Regions from separate parts of the Lysinibacillus sp. FSL L8-0126 genome, predicted to be linked through region 1. Evidence: predicted binding sites of a transcription regulator. Region 1 holds the regulator's gene; the other holds the start of a gene.
What was found. The regulator Rex, encoded in region 1, represses fermentation and respiration genes when NADH is low (regulators of the CRP and FNR family bind a similar motif). The targets are predictions, from matches to a motif close to TTGTGAAATATTTCACAA.
Positions count from the first base shown of each region.

Region 2: the regulator Rex is predicted to act here: its motif matches at 5,890-5,907, upstream of MHI34_RS10475 (cytochrome ubiquinol oxidase subunit I).

Region 1 is NZ_CP152028.1:2,036,950-2,044,467, reverse strand. It holds gene groL (chaperonin GroEL) at 1-898, opposite strand, end outside; gene groES (co-chaperone GroES) at 1,029-1,313, opposite strand; gene MHI34_RS10000 (type II CAAX endopeptidase family protein) at 1,485-2,249, shown strand; gene tatC (twin-arginine translocase subunit TatC) at 2,327-3,151, opposite strand; gene MHI34_RS09990 (twin-arginine translocase TatA/TatE family subunit) at 3,169-3,354, opposite strand; gene MHI34_RS09985 (redox-sensing transcriptional repressor Rex) at 3,520-4,155, opposite strand; gene MHI34_RS09980 (ATP-binding cassette domain-containing protein) at 4,409-6,352, shown strand; gene tsaD (tRNA (adenosine(37)-N6)-threonylcarbamoyltransferase complex transferase subunit TsaD) at 6,794-7,518, opposite strand, start outside.
Region 2 is NZ_CP152028.1:2,150,529-2,158,046, forward strand. It holds gene MHI34_RS10445 (CamS family sex pheromone protein) at 1-457, shown strand, start outside; gene gatC (Asp-tRNA(Asn)/Glu-tRNA(Gln) amidotransferase subunit GatC) at 690-977, shown strand; gene gatA (Asp-tRNA(Asn)/Glu-tRNA(Gln) amidotransferase subunit GatA) at 1,002-2,465, shown strand; gene gatB (Asp-tRNA(Asn)/Glu-tRNA(Gln) amidotransferase subunit GatB) at 2,467-3,894, shown strand; gene MHI34_RS10465 (thioredoxin family protein) at 4,052-4,615, shown strand; gene MHI34_RS10470 (diacylglycerol kinase) at 4,689-5,603, shown strand; gene MHI34_RS10475 (cytochrome ubiquinol oxidase subunit I) at 6,158-7,504, shown strand; gene MHI34_RS10480 (cytochrome d ubiquinol oxidase subunit II) at 7,501-7,518, shown strand, end outside.

The DNA.
Region 1 (7,518 bases):
TAATTACTTGACCACCAGTTAGGATAGCGATATCTTCAAGCATTGCTTTACGACGATCACCGAAGCCTGGTGCTTTTACTGCTACAGCATTGAATGTACCACGAAGCTTGTTCACAACAAGCGTTGCAAGTGCTTCACCTTCCACGTCTTCAGCAATGATTACTAATGGACGACCTTGTTGTACCACTTGTTCTAATAATGGTAATACTTCTTGAATGTTTGTAATTTTTTTATCAGTAATTAAAATGTATGGGTTATCAAGAACCGCTTCCATTTTATCTGTGTCAGTTACCATGTAGTGTGAAGCATAGCCACGGTCAAACTGCATACCTTCTACTACATCAAGTTCTGTTGTGAAGCCTTTAGATTCTTCGATTGTAATAACGCCGTCGTTACCAACACGCTCCATTGCTTCAGCGATCAGTTGTCCAACTTCATCATCTGCAGCAGAAATAGCAGCAACTTGTGCAATTTCTTCTTTATTGCTTACTGGACGAGAAATAGCGTGTAATTCTGTAAGTGCAGCAGCAACTGCTTTATCAATACCTTTGCGGATACCTACAGGATTTGCACCAGCCGTAACGTTTTTCAAGCCTTCACGAATAATTGCTTGTGCTAATACTGTTGCTGTTGTTGTACCGTCACCAGCGATTTCATTTGTCTTAGAAGCAACCTCTGCTACTAATTTTGCCCCCATGTTTTCATATGGGTTTTCTAGCTCGATTTCTTTAGCGATTGTTACACCATCATTTGTAATAAGTGGTGAACCGAATTTTTTTTCTAAAACAACATTACGCCCTTTTGGTCCTAATGTTACTTTTACTGTATTCGCTAATTTATCTACACCTTGTAACATTAATGAACGAGCGTCTTCTGAGAATTTAATATCTTTTGCCATGAGAATTTACCCTCCTGAAATGGAATATTCGTTAAGCTTCTTCAATATATTTATATCAATTTCATCTTATTGTCATTTTCGTTAAACAAACAATAAGCCTTCACCTTTATTTAAGGTGTGAATAATGTACTTATTCAATAATTGCAAGAATATCGCTTTCGCGTAAAATTAGGTATTCATTACCTTCAAATTTAACTTCTGTTCCAGCGTATTTAGAGAAAATAATGCGGTCGTCAACTTTAACGTCAAGCTCTACACGTTGCCCGTTCTCTAATACACGACCTGTCCCAACTGCTACTACTTTACCCTCTTGTGGTTTTTCTTTTGCAGAGTCAGGTAGTACAATACCGAATGCAGATTTCTCTTCTACCTCGATTAGTTCAATTACAATACGATCTCCTAGTGGTCTTAACAAGTGAAACAACCTCCTAATAATTAAATAATTGTTAAAATTTATTAGCACTCTATATCAATGAGTGCTAACACAATTATTATGATAATCAATCACACTTTTTTTTGCAAGCCAGAACTTCGAAAAATTTTGTTTTCTTTCCATATTCCTCTACAATAGAAAGGAAGCATATGAATGGAAAGGATTTTGACTGTGACTAATTCTCAAAAAATAACGAAACATAAAAAAACAGCCCTGTATGTCTTATTAATTTATATCTTGATGCAGATTTCAAGCAGATGGCTGCTCTTACCGTTTCATAAGCTCGTTATGAAGATAACTGGTCTAGCTTCTGAACAAGCGGCTCCCATTACTCAAGGCTGGTATATTGCCCTTAGTTTTGCTATTGCGCTCATTTTAAGCTTAATCCTAACATCTCGTGATAAAGCCTTTTGGAACATTTATCAAGGAAAAAAGGAAACGATCCCTCTTACAATTGTTTGGGGAATCTTCGGTTTCTTCCTCGTGTTTTTTGGTCAAATGATTGGTGCCGCTATTGAGATGGCTGTTTTCGGTATCGAAGGAGGTTCCCAAAATACCGCAGATATCGTCGCTATAGCTCAAGGTGCTCCCGTTGCTATATTAGCGATTGTTGTATTTGGGCCTATTTTAGAAGAATTCGTCTTCCGCAGAGTCATATTTGGCTCGCTTGTCCAAACAACAAATTTCTGGGTGGCGGCTATAGTAAGTGCCATATTCTTTGCGATTATCCACTTCGACTTCTCGCATATCTTGCTTTATACCATTTGTGGCTTAATATTTGCCTTTTTATATCACAAAACAAAACGCATTTGGACTTCTATTATCGCACACGTTATGCTTAATGGATTTGTGACACTTGTACAATTCTATGCAGAGCCATTGCAAAAGTTTCTTCAAGAACTAGAAAAAATGCAATAATTTTTTGTAAAGTCATCGTAAAGCGGAATTAGAACACAAAAGCTCGGTGTCCCATTGAGGGCACCGAGCTTTATCTATTACTGTTGATTCAATTCTTCTATTTGTCGTCGTTGCTGCTCAAGCGCCTCTTCAATTTGACGCTTTTGCTCCGCTTCCTGTTCTTCTTTTAAACGAATTTCCTCTGATTTAAGATATTTCTTATAACCAATCCGAGAAATCATAATACTAATTTCATACAAGATAAACAATGGCACAGAAACCATTAAATGTGACGCCAACTCAGGCGGTGCAATAATCGCTGCACATACAAATAAACCAAAGTATGAATATTTACGAATTCGAATTAGTAAATCTGGACTTAATATACCAATTCGCGAAAAGAATAAAACAACAATCGGTAACTGGAATAGAAAACCAAAGGGTATTGTAAGCTTAAACAAAAATGTAAAATACTCATGTATACCAATGGTTTGCTGTATCTCCAAATCATTCGATAAATTCATCATGAATTTTATGACATACGGGAAGAGTAAAAAGTACGAAAAAGATAACCCTGCAATAAACAATAGAAATGAATATGGTATATAGCTTAGAGTGGCTTTACGTTCTACTTCTCTTAATCCAGGGCTAATAAACGACCACAATTGATACATCAACACTGGCGATGAAAGAATAAAGGCAATTATAAAAACAACTTGGATATAAATTGCAAGTGGTGTGACTACGTCAAATGCATGAAGCTCAATATTATATTTTGCTCCAGTCATTTGAAGGTATTTAACAAGCGGCTTTGCGACGAAAAAGCCGCCAGCCATAGCGAGAACAAAGAAAACGGCAACAATGAACAGCCGTTTTCTTAATTCTTCTATATGCTCAATGACAGTTAGATCTTTTGGATTCATTCCTCAAACATCCTAACTTACTTATCTAGTTCTTTCTTTTTCTTGTCATCATCATCTTCGTCGGCTAAACCTTTAGTAGCATTTTTGAATTCACGTAGTGTTGAACCAAATGCCTTACCAAGCTCTGGTAACTTCTTAGGGCCAAAAATTAATAACGCGACAATTCCGATAATAATGAGGCTCATAGGACCAATTCCACCCATTACAGCCACCTCCTCTTTATATCCATCATTTTAACGCATATTTCGCCATTTTGCTAACTAATTATATGTGAAAGTTTTTCGTCTCTCTCATAGGTTTACCCGCATTTTATTAAAAAATATTATTTGACAGAAATGGTGAATTACACTTAAAAATATGTATTATTTTCACACTTCCTGATTACGAATTAAATAGATAAGCGCTTGCAATTCTACCGATAAATCAATGGTTAAGAGCTGCATTCTATCTGGTACTGTTAACCGTTCTGGTGTAAAGTTTAAAATACCTTTTGCATTCATTGCTGCTAAACGATCCGCCATTTTTTGTGCGGAGCGTGGTGAAACGGTTAAAATCGCAAGCTCTGCACCGTATTCAGCATACTTCTCCTCCAGCAAATCTGGATGAAAAACAGGAATATTACTAATCATTTTGCCATCCTTCGGTGCTTTAGAATCGAATGCTACGACAATATGTGTATTATGGTTTTTTTGAAAATTATATTTTAATAATGCACTGCCCAAATTCCCCACGCCAATTAACGCTACTTTTGTCGCTTCATGTTGATCAAGCGTCTGGCTAAAAAATTGTAATAAATGCTGCACATCATAGCCATAGCCCTTTTTACCAAGAGCGCCAAAATAAGAAAAATCACGGCGAATCGTTGCAGAATCTATTTTCATCGCTTCACTCAGTTCCTTCGACGAAATACGTTCCATACCTTCTTGTGCAAAGTTTTGAATAAATCGATAGTAAAGAGGAAGTCTTTTTGTAGTGGCTTGTGGGATTTTTAATTCTTGTTTCAAACTTTCTCCTCCTTATGATGAACCTCAATCAATTTTACTGTATTTAACTACTAATTTTAATACATTTATCCTTAACTATATACAACATTTTTGCAATCCACTAGCGTATTTCTCTTTAGTTAATGGCGCTTTGTACGCAACTAACTAAAAAGAAATCGTTTCAATCTTACATGACTGCTAGGAATAAGTAAAGCACCTACATTGCATGCAAATCGTTCATCCATTACACTAAGGTAGAATTGAGGTGTCAAGAATGATTGTTTTACAGGTCAATCAACTAACTAAATCCTTTCTTGCAGATGAAATTTTAAGTGGTGTTAAATTAGAAGTTCAACACCGTGATCGCGTTGCCTTAGTAGGGCGAAACGGTGCAGGTAAATCGACTTTATTAAAAATAATCGCTGGTCAAATGTCCTATGACTCTGGGGATATCATTATCCCAAAGGGCGTTCAGGTTGGCTATTTAGAGCAACATGCTGGATTAAATTCTACGTTAACTATTTGGGATGAAATGATGACCATTTTCGAACCGCTTTTAGCTCAAGAACAAACGCTCCGCTCGCTCGAACAGCAGATGGCTGATCCTACCGTTTACGAAAATTCCACTCTGTATGCGAAAGTTATGTCGGAATACGATCAACTACAGCATACTTTTAAGGATGCTGGCGGCTATCAATATGAATCGGACATACGTTCAGTGCTTCATGGAATGCAGTTCTATCCCGAAGACTATGATAAACCCATCAGCTCACTATCTGGTGGACAACGCACACGTTTAGCACTGGCTAAGCTTTTACTTAGTAAACCAGACCTTTTAATTCTCGATGAGCCTACGAACCATTTAGATATCGAAACATTATCTTGGTTGGAATCTTATTTAAAGAGCTATGAAGGAGCTATTTTAATTGTTTCCCATGACCGCTACTTCTTAGACCAAGTCGTTTCCATTGTCTACGAGGTGTCACGTCATCGTGTTACAAAATATACAGGCAATTACAGTGCTTATTTAGATGAAAAGGCTAAAACCTATGAACGCGATGTCAAACTTTTTGAGCGTCAGCAAGATGAAAAGGCCAAGCTAGAAGATTTTATCCAAAAGAATATTGCACGTGCCTCTACAACAAAAATGGCACAAAGTCGACGTAAAATGCTTGAACGAACTGAGTGGATGGAATCGCCAGATGGTGATGAGAAATCCGCTAGTTTTGGTTTTACTATCGAACGTCAAAGTGGTAATGATGTTTTATCCGTCGATGATTTAACAATCGGCTATGATGATCAGCTAATATCTAGTGGTATTAACCTGCGCACTTTTCGCGAGGATCGGATAGCCCTTGTTGGACCAAATGGGGTTGGTAAATCAACATTATTAAAAACAATTGTGAAAGATTTAACACCTCTTGCAGGTGCTATTCGTTATGGTACTAATGTACAAATTGGCTATTATGATCAAGAGCAAGCAAAGCTTTCAAGCAATAAAAGTGTCTTGAAAGAGCTATGGGATGAATGGCCGCTCATGAATGAAAAAGATATTCGCACTGTCTTAGGACGCTTCCTATTTAGTGGAGAAGATGTGGATAAAACCGTATCCTCTTTATCAGGCGGTGAAAAAGCACGCCTTGCACTGTCAAAATTAATGATGCAAAAGGCCAATTTTTTAATTCTCGACGAGCCTACAAACCATCTAGACTTAGATAGTAAAGAGGTTCTGGAAAATGCACTGATTGATTATCCTGGAACGCTTCTATTTGTCTCCCATGACCGCTACTTCATTAATCGTATCACAACGAAAGTGGTGGAGTTGTCTGGAACTGGGTCATTTGAATATTTAGGTGACTATGATTATTATGTAGAGAAAAAACAGGAACTGTTGGAGCTAGCGCAAATGAAGGCTGCCTCCCAACTACAAGTACAGCAAGACCTACCTGATAAGACTTCTACCTCTAAAATTGATAAAGAGGCAAAAAAACGCGAACGTCAAATTAGACGTACTATTGAAGAACTAGAAGTGAAGATGCAAGAAACAACAGCTATCATTGATAGACTCGAGGAAGCTCTCTGTGACCCTGCAATTTTCACGGATCACGAAAAAATTTCACAGCTTCAAGACGAATTAGCTACTGCTAAAGAACAGCATGAGCGATTGGAATTAGAATGGTTAGAGCTAAATGAGGAACTTGAAAATATGAATATGTAGTTACTGATTTTAAGCCATGTGCCTCGCCGCATGGCTTTTTTCTTTACACACCTTTATTTTTCATATATATTGGTCAAGTGCTATTTTTCGACAAAAAGTGCCCACAGTTTTATACACACTATAAATCTAGTAATACCAACATATCAACAGAGTTTTCCACATTGTCCACAATCAAAAATTATTTTATCCACATCATCCCTTGTAAAACATGCTACTATATATTGAATAATCACAAGTTATGCACAAGTTATCAACATATTGTGCATAAGTACGCGTGTTCGGTACTTAGTTCGCTCCATTACCTGTGGATAATTTTCTGAAAAATTTGTCAATTAACGTGTTGAATATTATTATTCTCTTCGCAACGTTCATTTTTTATCAACAAATTTTCGACAATCAAAAAAAGAGATATCTTCAATAAGATACCTCCTTCATTTACTGCTACACCCAAGATTTTAACTCCATTCCGGGACGTCCATTCATCATTAAGTTTCCTCGAACCCCCGCCTCAAACATTGGCATGGCTGCTGCTCCAATCATTGCCGCATTATCTGTACACAATTTGAGTGGTGGTACAAAAAATGGGATACCTTCCTCGGCAAATACAGCCTCTAAAGCGCTTCGCAGACCTTTATTCGCTGCTACACCACCAGCTGCTATGACCTGCTTCACCTGATATTCGCGAGCAGCACGCAATGTTTTCGCTGTCAGTACTTCGACAACACTTTCCTGAAAACCTTTAGCAACGGCTGCTGGCGAAATAGCTTCGCCTCGTTGATCCATATTGTGTTTATAATTGATGACTGCTGATTTTAAGCCACTAAAGCTAAAATCATAAGAACCCTCCTCTAACCAAACTCTTGGAAAAGGAACAGCCTCTTCACCCTCATGAGCAAGCTGATCAATACGTGGTCCACCTGGATAAGGTAAGTTTAAAACGCGTGCCACTTTATCATAGGCTTCACCAGCTGCATCATCTCGTGTTTCACCAATGACCTCAAAGGAGCCATGTTCCTTCATATAAACAAGCTCTGTATGACCACCTGATACGACAAGTGCCAACAAAGGAAATTCCATTGGCTGAACAAGTGCATTGGCATAAATATGTCCTGCAATATGGTGGACGCCAACAATCGGCAAGCTGTTAGCAAAAGCAAAAGCCTTAG
Region 2 (7,518 bases), 110 kb from region 1:
TTTGTTTAAGCAGCAAGCTCGCAATCAAATTATTCCAGGGTCATATTTTAGCTATGGTATAGCAAAAGCTGGACAGAACAGTATTGCAGAGTGGGAAGGTATCGATGAAAATTATGTCTTGTTCCCAACTGATGATTCACAGGATGTTTACCGAGATGTCAGCAATAACTTCAAAATTTTTAAGCAAGACGTTGATAAATATTTCTCGAATTATACAAGTGTGATCGGAACAGGCTTCTATCGTAATAAGCAAATACAAAATCTTTCGATTGAAATTCCAATCCAATTTTTCGGTAAAGCAGAAATAATAGGCTTTACGCAATATTTGACGGGTATTCTAATCAATCAATTTGATAATATTCATGTTGAGGTGAGCGTTACTTCTATAAATGGCCCAGAGGCATTAATCATTAAGAAGGCCAATGATAAGGACCCTTACGTGCATGTCTATGATTAATATAGTCAGCCTTTGTGCTGGCTATATTTTTATGTAGATGGCTAGAATTAGAGGGACACAATAGGTAGATAGAGACAACACTTTGTTATAGTAGTGAAAGTTTCTATATTTTTAGTGAAAGTTGTGATTTTTAATATGAAAAATGTTATGATTATTGGCATGGTTAACTTTATTCAACCCTATTGTTATCAATAAAAACAATGAATTGAACCAGTATTCGGAGGTGTGAAAAATGGCTAAATTAACAAAAGAAGAAGTAAAGCACGTGGCAAATTTAGCACGTCTTGCTATTACAGAAGAAGAAGCAGAGAAATTTGCTGAACAGCTTGGAAAAATTACAGACTTTGCGGAGCAGTTAAATGAGCTAGATACAACGAATGTTGAACCAACAACTCACGTTTTACCACTAGTGAATGTAATGCGTGAAGACGTAGCTGTAAAAGGTTTAGACCGTGAAGTAATGATGTTAAACGTAAAAGAACAAGAAGATGGTCAAGTAAAAGTACCAGCTATCATGTAATACTAAAACATAGGAGGATTCCTCATGACGTTATTTGAACGTTCAGCTAAGGAGTTACAAGCGGAAATGAAAGCAGGTAACTTATCAATCGCTGACTTAACGAAAGAAGCATACGAGCGTATTGCAAAGCTTGACAGCGATGTACAAGCATTCCTTGCTTCAAACGAAGAAAAAGCAACTGCACAAGCTGCTGAAATGGATAAAGTCCCATTTGAAGAGCGTGGACCACTGTTTGGTCTTCCAATCGGTGTGAAAGACAACATCGTAACAGAAGGTTTAGAAACAACTTGTGCCTCTAAAATTCTAGAAGGCTTTATGCCAATTTATGATGCCACTGTTGTCAATAAGTTACGTGAAGCTGGCATGATTACAGTTGGTAAATTAAACATGGACGAGTTTGCAATGGGTTCTTCTAACGAAAACTCATACTATAAAACAACAAAAAATCCATGGAACTTAAACCACGTACCAGGGGGATCTTCAGGTGCATCTGCAGCAGCAGTAGCAGCAGGTGAAGTACCATTCTCTCTTGGTTCAGATACAGGTGGTTCAATCCGTCAACCAGCAGCTTACTGTGGTGTTGTAGGGATGAAGCCTACATATGGTCGTGTATCTCGTTTTGGTCTAGTTGCATTTGCCTCTTCTTTAGATCAAATTGGACCAATTACACGCAACGTTGAAGATAATGCGCTATTATTAGAAGCCATCGCAGGCTTAGATCCAAATGATTCTACATCGGCAAACGTAGAGGTACCAAATTACGCTGCAGCGCTTACTGGTGATGTAAAAGGCTTACGTATTGCTGTACCAAAGGAATTCCTTGGTGAAGGTGTTGGCGAGGCAGCACGTCAATCAGTGCTTACTGCATTAGAGGTATTAAAAGGCCTAGGTGCTACTGTAGAAGAAGTATCACTTCCTCATTCAAAATATGCACTTGCTGCATACTATATCCTTTCTTCATCTGAAGCGTCTTCTAACTTATCTCGTTTCGATGGTATCCGTTATGGTTTCCGTGCAGAAAATGTTACAAATTTGATGGACCTTTATAAAGAAACACGTGCACAAGGTTTTGGTGATGAAGTAAAACGCCGCATCATGCTTGGAACTTACTCACTAAGTGCCGGCACGTATGATGCGTATTATAAAAAAGCGCAACAAGCACGTACACTTATCAAAGCAGACTACGACAAAGTATTTGAAGACTTTGATGTTATCATTGGGCCTACATCCCCAACACCAGCATTTAAAATTGGTGAAAACGTCGATGATCCGATGACAATGTATGCGAACGATATTTTAACAATCCCGATGAACTTAGCTGGAGTACCTGCTATTTCAATTCCATGTGGCTTTGAAAACGGACTACCACTTGGTTTACAAATTATTGGTAAATACTTCGATGAAGCAACTATTTACCGTGTAGCTCATGCTTTTGAACAAGCAACAGAGTTCCATAAACAAGTTCCTCAAATGTGGGAGGGAAAATAACATGAACTTTGAAACAGTCATTGGTTTAGAAGTACACGTTGAGTTGAAAACAAACTCAAAAATCTTCTCACCAGCACCAGCTCATTTTGGTGCTGAACCAAATACAAATACAACAGTAATTGATTTAGGGTACCCTGGTGTCCTACCAGTCCTTAACAAAAATGTAGTAGATTTCGCAATGCGTGCTGCACTTGCACTTAATATGGAAATCGAACAAGAAACAAAATTTGACCGTAAAAACTACTTCTATCCAGATAATCCGAAAGCTTATCAAATTTCACAATTTGATAAACCAATCGGTAAAAACGGCTGGATCGATATTGAAGTAGACGGCTATACAAAACGTATCGGTATTACACGTCTTCATATGGAAGAAGATGCTGGTAAACTTTCACATGCTGGGGATCACTCATTAGTTGACTTTAACCGTCAAGGTACACCACTTGTTGAGATTGTTTCTGAGCCAGACATTCGTACACCAAACGAAGCATATGCTTACCTAGAAAAATTAAAATCAATTATTCAATATACAGACGTATCTGATTGTAAGATGGAAGAAGGCTCATTACGTTGTGATGCCAACATTTCTCTTCGTCCGTATGGTCAAGAAGAATTTGGCACAAAAACGGAGCTTAAAAACCTGAACTCCTTCAACTATGTTCGTCGTGGTTTAGAGCATGAGGAATTACGTCAAGCAGATGTATTATTATCAGGCGGTATTATTGAGCAAGAAACACGTCGTTTCGATGAAAAAACAGGTAAAACAATTTTAATGCGTGTGAAAGAGGGAACAGATGATTACCGTTACTTCCCAGAGCCAGACTTAGTTCGTCTTTCGATTGATGATGCATGGCTAGAGAGAGTGAAATCAGAAATTCCTGAGCTTCCAGATGCTCGTAAAAAACGTTATGTAGAAGAATTAGGCTTAACACCATATGATGCAGGAGTTCTTGTTATTTCTAAAGAAATCTCAGACTTCTTCGAGGCAATGATTGTGAACGGTGCAGATGCGAAACTTTCTGCTAACTGGCTAATGGGTGATGTTTCAGCTTACTTAAATGCGGAACAAAAAGATCTTAAAGATACTGCACTAACACCAGAAAACCTTGCTGAGATGGTGAAATTGATCACTGACGGAACAATTTCTTCTAAGATCGGTAAAAAAGTATTTGCTGAATTAGTAGAAAACGGTGGTTCTGCACAGGATATTGTGAAGGCGAAAGGTTTAGTTCAAATTTCCGATGAAGGTGCACTGCTAGCCATCGTAACAGAAGTTTTAGATAACAATGCACAATCCATCGAAGACTTTAAAAATGGTAAAGATCGTGCGATTGGCTTCTTAGTTGGTCAAATTATGAAGGCAACAAAAGGTCAAGCCAACCCTCCAATGGTTAATAAATTATTACAACAAGAAATTGCCAAACGATAATACTCGTTGTAACATAATAGCCGAGAGAGCTTTATTGCTCCCTCGGCTATTAATTTTCAAAAATGTAACTAATTTGCAATTTATAACACTTAATAGTTGTTTAAAAAGAGTATTCATAGCAAAATATAGAATAGACAATAATAAGGGGGACGAGCCAATGAAAACTGAACAACAATATTTTCAAGAAGCTATTTCGATACAACAATATATGGAGAACATGACGACGTTGAAAGAAGAGAGCTTCCGTATTTATGATGGTTTTGAAGTGCCAACAAACGATGGCTTCATCGAATTACTAAAAGATAAGCAGCCAAAAATTTTAACTATTACAGAAGATTGGTGCGGAGACGCTATGTTAAACAACCCTATTATTCGTCGTGTTGCTGAAGCGGCAGGGTTAGAAATGCGTACCGTTTTTCGCGATGCTGATACAGAGTTAATTGATCGTTATTTAACAAACGGTGGTCGTGCTATCCCGATTTATCTGTTGTTAGATGATGCAGGTGAGGTTGTAGGAAAATGGGGACCACGTGCGCCTGAATTACAAGAGTTAGTCGTAACGAAACGAGCGAGTTTACCAGATAAAGAAGATCCAACATTTGAAGAAGCTCAAAAAGCTCTTTATGCAGAAATTCGAGAGGAAAATATCTCGAACTCAACTTACTGGACGTATGTCTATGAGGACTTTAAAAAACAGGTAACAAACGCATTACAAAAATAACAAGAGCATTGCAACATTTCAACGTAGAATTTCGTTGAATGAAATAGAATCTTATGAAGCAGGAAGGTATGTTATGAAACGAGCAAGAATCATTTATAATCCTACATCTGGACGCGAAGTATTTAAGAAACATCTACCAGAGGTGTTGGAAAAACTAGAGGTAGCAGGCTATGAGACATCCTGTCATGCAACAACATGTGAGGGAGATGCAACGCTTGCAGCAAAAAATGCGGTAGAGCGTGGTTTTGATATCATCATCGCAGTTGGTGGAGATGGCACATTAAATGAAGTTGTTTCAGGTGTAAGTCCATTTGAAAACCGTCCGAAAGTTGGTCTAATTCCGATGGGCACTACAAATGATTTTGCCCGTGCTGTGCATATTCCTCGAAATATTGATGAGGCTGTAGACATTATAATTCAAGGCGACACATTACCAGTGGACGTGGGTCTCTTAAATGGCGAACGCTATTTCATTAATATTGCTGCTGGGGGACGCATTACAGAACTCACTTATGAAGTACCAAGTAAAATGAAAACAATGCTTGGTCAGTTAGCCTATTATGTAAAGGCAGTAGAAATGATTCCATCCATCAAAGCTTCCCATATGCGTATTGAATATGATGGCGAAGTATTTGATGGGGACGCCATGATGTTCCTATGTGGTTTAACGAATTCAGTAGGTGGCTTTGAAAAACTTGCCCCTGATGCGAGTATTAATGATGGTTACTTTACAGTAATAGTACTGAAAAAAGTAAGCCTTCCAGAGTTTATTCAACTAGCTGCTATGGCATTACGAGGCGAACATTTAAATGACGATCGTGTCATTTATAAAAAAGCCAGCGTTGTCAAAGTCACGACTGAAAACGAAGTCCATCTTAACCTAGATGGCGAATATGGCGGAGACGCACCGGCTACATTTGAAAATCTGAAGCGTCACATTGAAATCTTTGTCCCACTTGCAGATATTCGAGAAGAAGACCGTATTTAATCAATCCAAAAAGCTCATCCTATTTTAGTTGGATGAGCTTTTTGGATTCTATCTGATCGTACTTATAAAAGTAAGGGATCTGCATATTAGGAAGTCCCCTAAAGAGAAAAGCTTCACCACTCCCAAAAATATCTACCCCCCCACACTCCCAAAGTTAACCTTCCCAATAGAAGCCGAAAACCAGAACTGTGCCACATAAGAATCTCTGAAAACCTACTTAATCCGATTGCTTCCTTTATTAAATTGGAATGGACTAAATTATACAATTTTATCTTTAGAACTTAGATTGTGAATGAATTTAGAAAAATGTTTGGCAAATGTGCGTATATTAGTTGAACAAAATTTGAAACCTTAATAATAGCCTGAAATTTCGGTCCGTTATTAAGGTTTTATTCGTTGTAATAGTGGAAAATGGGGGTATGGATAAGGGAAAGGAAGTGTTGCCTTTGTATAAGTCACAAGAAAAGAAACTTATATGGATAAGTTTTGGTGTTGCAATTATTATGCTACTTTCCATTCTTGGAAGAATATTTGGAAGTTAGGGGGGCAATGAGATGATTAATGAATCAGCAGTCTTTTGGAGTCGAGCATTAACGGAGTTAACATTATCGTTCCATATTATTTATGCAACGATTGGTGTAGGTGTCCCGTTGATGATTATGATTGCTCAATGGACTGGGTATAAAAAGAATGATGAGCATTATATCTTAATGGCGAGACGTTGGGCGCGTGGTTTTGTTATTACTGTGGCCGTAGGTGTTGTAACAGGAACTGCCATTGGCTTACAGCTTTCATTATTGTGGCCTAACTTTATGCAACTTGCTGGTCAAACGATTGCATTACCATTGTTTATGGAAACGTTTGCATTTTTCTTTGAAGCTATATTTTTAGGGATCTATTTATATACATGGGACCGCTTTGATAGTCAGAAAAAACATATGCTACTATTAATTCCTGTCGCTGTTGGAGCGTCGATGTCAGCGGTCTTCATTACAATTGTTAATGCTTTTATGAATGCACCACAAGGATTTGATATTGTAAACGGAGAACTTGTCAATATTCAACCTTTTTTAGCGATGTTTAACCCGGCCATGCCGACAAAGGTAGCGCATGTACTTGTGACAGCGTATATGACATCAGCATTTGTACTAGCAGCTATTGCGGGATACAGAATGTTAAAAGGCTCTAAGCATGTATACCATAAAAAATCCTTGCTTTTACTTATGAAAATTGGCTTAATTTTCTCCATAGCTGCTGCTGTAATTGGAGATTTTTCAGGAAAATACTTAGCTGAATATCAACCCGAAAAACTAGCCGCTGCAGAATGGCATTTTGAAACAGAGGGTAAAGCATCGCTTGTATTATTTGGTGTATTAGATGGAGAAGAAGTAAAATACGCTATTAAAATTCCGTATGCTTTGAGCATTCTTGCACATTTTAATCCTAACGCAGAGGTAATTGGCTTAGATCAATTTGCGGAGGAGGATTTACCACCACTCTATATTCATTATCTCTTTGATATTATGGTGTCCATTGGTATGTTTATGGTGCTAGTTTCATTACTTTATGTTGTAGGGAAAGCACGGGGCTGGCAGTTTATACATTCACGGTGGTATCGATGGATCATTGTGGCGGGTGGCCCACTCTCTATCATTGCCATTGAAGCAGGCTGGTGGCTTGCAGAGGTTGGACGTCAACCATGGATTCTTTATGGTTTGATGCGAACACCAGAAGGAGCCACAACGAGTGATCATGTGGATTTAATGCTGTTGTTGTTTGCAGGTGTATATGCAGTATTAGCGGTAGGAAGTATTGTCGTCTTGGTGCGAATGTTTAAAAAGAATCCAATTGAGCGTGAAATTGAAGATCGCCACTCTGAAAAAGGCGGTGACATCCTATGACGTTAGAGGTATTA